2 regions of the Clostridioides sp. ES-S-0108-01 genome follow, and region 2 is predicted to be linked to the other one. Evidence: riboswitches for the same ligand, from Rfam matches in the RefSeq annotation. Region 2 holds a riboswitch; the other holds the start of a gene.

Region 1 (5,318 bases), on a different contig from region 2:
TATAGTACATAGATATGAAAATTCATTAAAATTGGTTGGGGAAGAAGTTAGAGAAGGTAATCCATCTCCTGGAAATATAGCTGGTGGTTTGACAAGTTTAGAAGAAAAATCGCTTGGTTGTATACATAAAGGTGGTCATAGACAAATAAGTGAAGTATATGATTATGCTAAACAAATTGATAAAAAAGGTCTTGTTATAATGGATACCCCTGGAAATGATGCTTCATCTGTTGCTGGTATGGTAGCAGGAGGAGCACAAATAGTAGTATTTAGTACAGGAAGGGGAACTCCATCAGGAAATCCAATAGCTCCAGTAATAAAAATAACTGGGAATAAAATAACTTTTGCAAATATGGAAGATAATATGGATTTTGATGCTAGCCCAGTTATATATGGACCACAAACAATGGAAGAATTAACAGATGATTTGTTAAATATGGTTGTAGATGTAGCAAATGGAAAACAATCAAAAGCAGAGTCTCTTGGATATACTGAAATGGCAATAGCTAGAGTATGTAACTATGTATAATATTTAAGAAAAACTAAATACATAGAATTTTGATAAAGGGTGAGATTATGAAGTTTGTCAGTTTTACTGAAGGAGAAAATGAGTGTAAAAGGTCTGGAGTTTTTTCTAAAGATGAATTATTTATTATAGACATTAATTCTTTAAATCTTAGTAGAAATTTTAAAAATTTAAATGAATTGGTTCAAAATATATCTAAAGAAGATGTTATTAAGTTGAAAACTATTATAAATGAAGGTACATTTTACAATTATGATGTTTTTAAAAGGGAGAGATGTACTGTACATGTTCCTATAGAAAAACCAATACATGATATTTTATGTGTGGGGGTGAACTATAAAGACCATCTTGAAGAAACTCAAACTCACTTTGATGATAGTTTTGAAGAACCTCAAAAAACGGTTTATTTTACAAAACGTGTAACGAAAGCAATAGGACCAGAAGATGAGATAGATGGTCATTTTGATATAAATAAACAACTAGACTATGAAGTTGAACTTGGAGTAGTAATAGGTAAAACAGGTGTTAATATTAAAAAAGAAGAGGTAGAAGATTATATCTTTGGTTACACTGTTATAAATGATATTTCTGCTAGAAAGTTGCAAAAAGAGCACGTTCAATGGTTTAGAGGAAAGGGATTAGATACATTTACTTCTTTAGGTCCATGTATCTTACATAAAAGTGCAGTTCCTTTTCCTATAAAACTTAAGGTATGTAGTAGAGTAAATGGTGAAGAAAGACAAAGTTCTAATACAAAGCTGTTCATATCAGACGTTTCAGACATAGTTTCAGAACTTTCAAAAGGTATGACTTTAGAGGCTGGAGACATTATAGCTACTGGAACACCTTCTGGAGTAGGGATGGGCTTTTCACCTCCTCGATATATGAGTAGTGGAGATGTAATTGAATGTGAGATTGAGAGTATTGGAATTTTAAAAAATTACATTAAGTAAATGTTTTAATGTAATCAATGTTAAGACAGAGTCTAATGTATTAATGAACATATTAAAATAAATTTTAGGAGTTTAAATTATGAAAGCAGAGTTTTTGACACCGGTTGTTACAATATTTGATGAAGAAGGAAATTTAGATAAAGAAGGAAATAAAAGAGTATACGACTATCTTATAGATGGAGGTGTAGATGGACTAGTTATAATGGGAAGTACTGGAGAGTTCTTTAATATGTCTATGGATATGCAAAAAGAACTTATAGATTTAGTAACTAGTTATGTAAATAAGAGAGTAAAAGTGTTTATAGGTACAAGCCGTATGTGTGTAGATGAATCTATAGAGCTTTCAAATTATGCACATAATAGTGGAGCAGATGGAGTTATGATAATAAGCCCTTATTATTTCTCTCTTGATGATGATAGTATTGAATTGTTTTATAGTGAAATAGCTAAAAATACAGAAGCAGAAATATATTTATATAATTATCCAGATAGAACTGGCTATGATTTAAGTCCAGAACTTGCACTAAGACTTGTGAGAAAGCATAAAAATATAGTTGGATATAAGGATACAGTAACTTTGATGGGACATACCAGAGAGTTAATAAATACTATGAAAGCAGAGTTCCCAGAGTTTAAGATATATAGTGGTTATGACGAAAATTTTATACATAATCTAATGTCTGGAGGAGCTGGTTGTATAGGGGGACTATCAAATTTAATTCCAGAAGTTTGTTCTAAATGGGCTGAAGCTTATAATAATAGAGATATGGATAAGGTTATAGAAATTCAAAAATATATTAATAAAGCAATGGATTTTTATTCAATAACAAACCCATTTATACCAGCAATGAAAAAAGCTATGAATATTAGAGGATTAAAAGTAAGTGATTATATGACTGCTCCTTTTATAAAACCAAATGAAAATCAAGTATGTGAGATTAAAAAATTGATGAATGAATTAAATATATGCTAAATCAACCTTGCAAAGTTGCCAACAATAAACTACAATTATCTTAACAAAAATTAAATTAAATAATACTAGGGTACTAGATTAGTTTAATAGGGAAAGTGATGAAAATTCACTACAGCCCCCGCTACTGTATACGGATACGAAATCAAAATCCACTGAGATTTGTAAGAGATTTTGGGAAGGATGATAGAGGGAAAGCCGTGAGTCAGGAGACCTGCCCAGTATTACATAGGTTCAATTTAGGGTGGAAATTGTAATTTATAATAAAATGAAAATATCAATTCATTTTTTGTAAAGTTGATATATAAGACTTCTCCTTTCTAAGTTAGGAGAAGTTTTTTATTTTATTAAAAGGTTATACTTATTAAAGATGACTTTAAGATAATTTTAATAAGATATATTTTAAAAAAGTATATATTATTAAAGTTTTTTAGCCACTCATAAAAAATAAGATATTGGAGTGAAAGAGATGAAATTTAAGGTAAATGTTTTAAAGCAGTTTTTTTTAATTGTTATGGTAGTTTTTTTAGTTGGAGGTCTTATAGGATGCAGTAAAAATGATAAAGATAATACACAAGTTAGTAGTGGTAAAAAGTTAGAATTAAAATATGCAAGTGGATTTAGTGTTGAGGATTTAGAAGATGGAATTAAAAAAGTGACTGATGGAGATAATAGAGAACTAATTTTAATTCCTAAGAAGATTAAAATTCCTAAAAAGTATAAAAATTCTAATATAGTTAGAACACCTGTAGATAATGTACTAATAGCATCCACAACACAAGCTTGTTCTCTAAGAACAATAGGAGAACTAGATAGTATAAAAGCAGTGACAACAGAAGAACAATATTGGACTATAAAAGAAATTAAAGATTTAATGAAGGATGGAAAGATACATTATGTTGGTTCAAACTTAGCACCAGATTATGAAAAAATAGTAGACTTAAATCCTGATTTAACTATAGTGAGTAGTGGTTTATCAGAAGCTGATACAAAATTTATTGATAAACTAAAAGAATTAGGGCTTAATTATGTTGTAGATAATGAATATAAAGAGCAAAATCCATTTGGAAGAATGGAGTGGACAAGTTTGATAGCTGCCTTTTATGATAAAGAAGATATAGCTACTAGTGAACTAGATAAAACAGTACAAAGGATAGAAGAAGTAAGTGAAAAAATAAAGAACAAAGCTAAGCCTAAAGTTGTATGGGCATCTGTATATGAAGGAAATGCTTATATAGCGCCTAAAGATTCATATGTAGATAATATGATAAAAATGGCTGGTGGAATAAATGCATGTGCTTCAATAGATTCAAATGAAGGACGAGTAAGCATTGAACAATTACATGAAGTTGCAAAAGATGCAGATATATTTGTATACTCATCAAGTTCAGATTATACACCAAACTTAGACTTTATAAAATCTAGCGCACCTATATTGGCTGATTTAGATGTTGTAAAAAATGGTAACTTATGGGTATTTGCTCCAGATTATTATCAATCAGTAGATAAGACTGATGAATTAATAGTAGATTTAATTGAGATGTTTCATCCAGGTACTACAGGTGAAAAAATCAAACATTATATAAATTATGATAAATAATATAGAAGACGACACTAAAAGATGAGTTTTATGGATTTTAGTTAATATAGGTTGTTAAGAGGAGTATATAAATGGATTTTATCAATAAAATGAGAATAAAGAATACTACAGTATTTATAGGACTAATTATAAGTATGATACTTACTTTTTTAGTGTGTGTAGCATTTGGCTCTGTAAAAATTGAGCTGAAAGAAATAATAGATGTTGTATTAAGAGGTATGGATAATACAGAGCATTATAAAATAATATATAATATAAGAATTCCTAGAGTACTTGCAACTATGGTAGGTGGAGCATGCTTAGCAGTATCTGGTATTTTACTACAGATATTTTTTAAGAATCCAATAGTTGAACCATATATATTAGGTGTATCTTCAGGTTCTACTTTGTCAGTAGCACTTATGATTTTGGGAGGATACACATTGGGATTTGAGAGTATAAATTCAATGAGTATATTTGTAGCAGCATTTGTAGGAGCTTTAATTGTAATGTCTATAGTCATTTTATTTGCAAATAAGGTAAAGAATATAACAACTCTTTTAATAATAGGAATTATGACTGGATATGTGTGTAGTGGTATAACAAACGTATTACAATCATTTGCAAATAGTGAGAAACTAAAAGAATTTACTATATGGTCTATGGGAAGCTTTTCTGGATTTACATGGGAAAAGGTAGAAATACTTATAATAGTTGGTATGTTAGGTCTTTTGATGACTATATTCATAATAAAACCTTTAAATGCTTTTTTATTAGGAGAAGAGTATGCAAAAAGTATTGGTATAAATATAAAATTTTTTAGAGTTTTTATAGTATTTATATCTAGTATATTGGCAGCAATAGTATCGGCATTTGCAGGACCTATAGGATTTATTGGACTTGCAGTGCCTCAAATTTCAAAATTGATATTTAAGACGTCAGATAATAGGGTACTAATACCAGTAGTAATCTTTTTAGGAAGTATAGTTACAGCCCTTTGTGATTTAATATCAAGAGTAATTTTGTCACCAGTAGAGTTACCAATAAGTACAATAACATCTTTGTTAGGAGCACCGATTGTAGTAATGCTATTGATGAAAAGGAAGGATAGGACTTAGATATGTTGAGAACTAATAATTTAAGTGTAGGATATAATAAAAAAGTAGTTGTGAGTGATATAAATATAGAGGTAAAAAATGGAGAAATATTATGTCTTTTAGGAAGTAATGGTGCTGGAAAAACTACTATATTGAGGTCTTTATCTAAACTTATAACGCCAATAAAAGGGGA
Region 2 (5,318 bases):
ATCTTTAACCAATGTAACTTGATCTGCAGAATCATAAATTACAAAACTTCTGTTGTAACCAATCTTATTTATATCTTTTCTGAGTATACGAACACAACAAGAATGGAATGTACTTATCCACATGTCCTTAGTTTCAGGACCTATGTTTTGTTCAACTCTCTCTCTCATTTCATTTGCAGCTTTGTTTGTAAATGTTATAGCTAATATATTTGGTGCTTGTACACCTTTATCTTCTATAAGGTATGCTATTCTTGTTGTTAATACCTTAGTTTTACCTGAACCAGCACCAGCCAATATAAGTACTGGACCTTCAGTCTTTTCTACTGCTTCTCTTTGAGCAGGATTTAATGTATCTAAATTCATATTTCTCCTCCTGTTAACAGCCATAAATATATTTTAATCTAAAATATGAATTACTTCAAATTATAATTATGTATTATATTAATAGATTATTTCCAATATATTACAATTAAATAACACTTTTCCATACAATTTATTTTATTATTCAAAAAAAATAACCTTATGATTTGGGGAATCATAAGGCACCTTTAAGGGGTCTAGGTTAAGGGTTATTATATATAAATTTATTTTTTTAAAATAGGTTTAGGGCTTAATTATTTGTTTGTATTAAGTTCTCTTTCTTTCCAATACTTATACAAATCTTCTTCTTTCTTAAATAAAGGTAAATTCATATTTTTATGTACTTTTACCAACCATGGGGATTCTAAGCCAGCTTGTATTATATTATTTTCATTTATAAATACATTTTCTGCCTTTCCTTCATCAATCAAAATCCCCTTATCCAATACATATATGTAATCACATATTTCATACATTAAGTTCATATCATGACTGGATATTACTATTTTTATATTATCTTTATTTAATCCCTTTATTATGTCTACAATAGACCTAGTACTTACTGGGTCTAAGCCAGCTGTAGGCTCATCAAGCAATATAATTTCATTTTCCATTGCTATAACTGATGCTATCGCTACCCTTTTTTTCTGACCATAACTAAGAAAATGTACTGGTCTGTCTATAAAATCTATTCCATTAACAGCTACTAGAGCTTTGTTTATTCTCTCTTTAATTGTTTTTTCATCCATACCAATGTTTCTCATTGCAAATGCTATATCATCATATACTTTTGAATAAAAAATTTGTTTTTCTGGGTCTTGAAAGACAATACCCACATTTTTTCTAAGATTATACAAACTTTTCTTATCATATTTTAATTTTTCTTCTTTAAAAAGAATTTCTCCAGATGTAGGTTTTAATATACCCATTAAATTCATAAATAATGTTGATTTTCCTGAACCATTTGAACCTATTATACCTATAACATTTCCTTTTGAGAAATCCATATTAATGTTTAATAATGCATTGGCATTCTTTTCATATTGATAAGTTAAATTATTTATTTTAAACATCATTATCCCCTACTATGTGAAATTTACCATCATACAATTTTATGTCTAATGATATACACATATCATCATACCTTGTCATAAGTCTTTTGTACAGCATACTTCCAAGAATTCCTAAGGATTTATATGAAGTTTTTAAATTTATGTACCCAAATCTTAGCTCTTGTGACTTATATATTTCTGAAAATTCTTCTAGAAATATAAATATAAACCTATATATTAACATTGATAGCTCAACAAAAGTATCAGGTAAATGCAGTTTTCTAAAGAAGAATATTAACTGATTAAAAGGTGTTGTAAGTATACAAAAGTACACACAAGTCAAACAAGACATAGCCCTAAATAACACGTGAATGGACGTGTCAATAGATGCCTTTGATATTCCTACATTGAAACTAAAAATTTCAAAGCTGTATAATAAGTCTGCCTTATTAAAAGATATATTTACAAGGGTTATTCCTACACTAAGAAATAAAAAGTACATTGGTATTCTGAGTAATTTTAAATAATTCTTTAAATCTATTCCAGCCACACAAACAACTAGAATACTCATTAAAATCATAATTCCACTTAAAACAAATATATTTTTTATTACCATAGAAGCAATCAGAAAGATTACTCCTATGGCTACTTTTTTATTTGGATTTACTTTACTTAATCTATTTGTGTATGCATATTTATCAATTATAAGCATAATTAACTTCTCTTTCCTCTTTGAAGACCTAGTATGTACCCTATTACACCTGCTCCTAGAGCTGCCTGTGCAGAGAATAATAAACTTTCTATTTCTCCACTTGGTGGCTCATATGGACTACTAAACCATGGCTCATAATCTGGATTTATCTTAGTAATTTCACTTTCAGCTTGACCATCTGCCCCTCCATATTCAGCACCTGAGTTAACAAGCAATGGGAATATGATAAGAGCCACTACTAATAAAAGTAGTAATATATTAGTTTTCGTCTTTGTTTTAGCACTCATTAGCTTTAACTCCTTTATCACTATTTTCTAGTATACTTTTTTCTCCATTTTCTGTAACTAAATTATATACAATTACAGTAAGAATACCTTCTGCTATTGCTATTGGTATTTGAGTCATAAAGAAAATTCCTAAGAATTTAATTGCTGAAGCCATCACTCCACCTGATGGATCTGGGAAAGCCAGTGCCAACTGTATCGAAGTTATTGTATATGTAGCCAAATCTCCTATTGCTGCTGCAAGAAATACTGGCATTGCATTATTTCCGTCTTTTTTCTTTAATGCTTTAAATATTAAGAATGATATAATTGGCCCTACAATAGCCATTGAAAAAGCGTTCGCTCCTAAGGTAGTTATTCCTCCATGTGCTAATAGTAACGCTTGGAATATTAAAACTATCGTTCCAAGAACAAACATTACACTTGGTCCAAACATTATTGCTCCAAGACCTACTCCAGTAGGATGTGAGCAACTTCCTGTTACTGAAGGTATTTTTAGTGCCGATAATACAAATACAAATGCTCCACATAGTGCTAATAATACTTTCTTTTTAGGGTCCTGCTTTACTATTTTACCTATTGATTTGAGTCCTACTAAGAAAAATGGTATAAATATAACTCCCCATGCTATAGACCATTTTACTGGTAAATAACCTTCCATTATATGCATTGCATTTGACGTAACTGGAGTTAAAATGATTAACATAAGTGCAGTGATAACCCCTAACTTGATATTCTGTTTCATTTTAGTATCCCCTCTCTCCTTTTCCAATAATTAAAACATAAATAATATATGTCTGATTTACCTAATAAAATAAAAAAGCCTAACTCGATGGTTAGGCTTCCAATTTCCGAAAATCCAAATACAAACACATAAAATAAATATATCTGCATAATTATTATAAGAAACTTTCTCCATCCCCGAAGAAATTACTTTAATATTTTAGGCAGGTCTCCTGACTTAGCTTCATCCTACTTCTCTTCCTTCCCATGAAATATAAAAATATATCATCATAGTGGCTAACAAAAGTTTCGTCTGCATCACAGTAGCGGGGACTGTAAAGGAATTTAACCTTTTTCCCTATTAATCTTACTTAAAGAACCTATAATATTATATATTTAATTTTTAAATTATTCTTAAATCATTTCTATATAAATCATTGTATACCTTTTCTGTGAAAATTTCTATGTTTTTCACAAATTTTATTTATTTTTATATTTTTATGCATATAAATTATTTTTTATAATTTTGATTAATTTCTAATTATCTTCTTTAAATACATTGAAACCACATCAGAAAATCTAGTTATATCTCTAGAATATATAAAATCATTTCCATATATTAATCTTTCAGCCTCAAGTTCTGATTCTTTTCCTGTAAATACTCCTAATACCAATATATTTTGTTTTCTAGCCTTTCTTACCTCATTGGCTGTATCTCTCAAACCAACTATACCTCTATAAGCTTTTTCTCCCCTTAAGGTTCTCTCACTATTTTTTCCTATCTTTACATCATTTGGCCTTCCATCGCTAAGAACTATCAAAATTTTATTTTCTTCATCTCTATTTATTAGACCACTACATATAGATTTTATAGCCAAACCGTCTCTATTATTACCAGCACAAAAGTATTCAAATATATTTTCGCTATTTTTTAAACTATCATCATAATCTTTAAATCTTTTTAATATTGTATAATCCAAAAAACTAGAAAATCCCATAACTCTATTTGGTATACCAACTACTGTTAGGGCATTTGCGATTATATACGCCTGAATTGCTACATTTCCTTGATTCCTGCTTTGAGAGCCACTTGCATCTAATAATATATCAATAACATATTTTCCTTTTTCATTTTCTATATCTTTATAAAATATTTTATTATTATTACTTCTACCAACTCTCCAGGCTCTATTTGCTAATATAGTGCCACAATCAGAGTATACTCTAGTTTTAGCATTTTCTTCTATCAAAATTCTAGCTAAACTTTCTTTTAATCTCTTTATCTGCTGTCTATACATTCTAGCATGTTCTCTAAATTTCCCTAAATTATTTTCTTTTTGCCTTGTTACATATTTTAACTGGAATACATTATTACACTCACTTCTAAGAACTCCATCTGTAAAGTGTATTCTACACCCTTCATGAACATTTCTACAATTTTGTGTTTCAATCTTTTTAATTTCACCTTTACTCAAATAAGTTTTCCCATAATAATGTTCTATTTTTGAATATATTTTATTTGCAGTCTCTTCATCAACATATATAACCCTGTCTGCTGAATTACTAGATTGAGAATCCTCAAAATCTCCTACTCCTTCTATAAGAATAGATGAAGATATAGAGTCTATATCACTTTCAATAATATTTTCTTCTTCATCACTATAAAGTTCTTCATACATAAAGTCAGCAAATGTATCAAAATTTACGTCAACATCTTTTACATTACTTTCATCATATGTAGAACTACTTTCTTCTCCATTTAATATATACTCAAAGTAAGTTAAATATATTACATCTAAGGACTTTAAAATCTCCATAATATCTTTATTTGTATCTATATTTCTTATGTCATTAACTATTCTTCTAGTTAGGCTGTCTAATGCTGGATGCTTGTCCATATTGTAAAGTACAAAGGCATATTTAATTTTATCCATAATATTGTCATTGTGTATTTTGGTAAAACGTGAAACAATATCTTTATAAGCATTTTTTCTTATATCTTCTATCCCTGGTCTATCTTTAATAGCCTTTTCTTCAACTATTGTATTTAATATAACTTGAATCAGACCCAGTATAATATCTTTATCATATCCTTTTCGTATTCTATTTGTAAGGTATTTTTTCACTATGCCCCAATCTACATATTTTCTTCTAGCACCTGCAATTATTGCAAAATATAAACCTACT

Evidence for each region. Region 2 has a riboswitch for cobalamin ahead of IR152_RS15515 (energy-coupling factor ABC transporter permease). Riboswitches for the same ligand answer to the same signal wherever they lie in the genome.
Region 1: linked by a shared signal. The riboswitch ahead of IR152_RS09950 (ABC transporter substrate-binding protein) and the one ahead of IR152_RS15515 (energy-coupling factor ABC transporter permease) in region 2 are both predicted to bind cobalamin.

The regions. Positions count from the first base shown of each region.
Region 1 covers NZ_JADGMN010000009.1:3,760-9,077, forward strand. Annotated here, with positions in the region: gene IR152_RS09935 (UxaA family hydrolase) at 1-529, shown strand, start outside; gene IR152_RS09940 (fumarylacetoacetate hydrolase family protein) at 577-1,479, shown strand; gene IR152_RS09945 (dihydrodipicolinate synthase family protein) at 1,559-2,452, shown strand; cobalamin riboswitch at 2,504-2,686, shown strand; gene IR152_RS09950 (ABC transporter substrate-binding protein) at 2,919-4,049, shown strand; gene IR152_RS09955 (FecCD family ABC transporter permease) at 4,121-5,146, shown strand; gene IR152_RS09960 (ABC transporter ATP-binding protein) at 5,149-5,318, shown strand, end outside.
Region 2 covers NZ_JADGMN010000019.1:56,029-61,346, forward strand. Annotated here, with positions in the region: gene IR152_RS15495 (DUF3553 domain-containing protein) at 1-363, opposite strand, end outside; gene IR152_RS15500 (energy-coupling factor ABC transporter ATP-binding protein) at 615-1,433, opposite strand; gene cbiQ (cobalt ECF transporter T component CbiQ) at 1,426-2,124, opposite strand; gene IR152_RS15510 (energy-coupling factor ABC transporter substrate-binding protein) at 2,127-2,411, opposite strand; gene IR152_RS15515 (energy-coupling factor ABC transporter permease) at 2,401-3,153, opposite strand; cobalamin riboswitch at 3,337-3,530, opposite strand; gene IR152_RS15520 (nitric oxide reductase activation-like protein) at 3,662-5,318, opposite strand, start outside.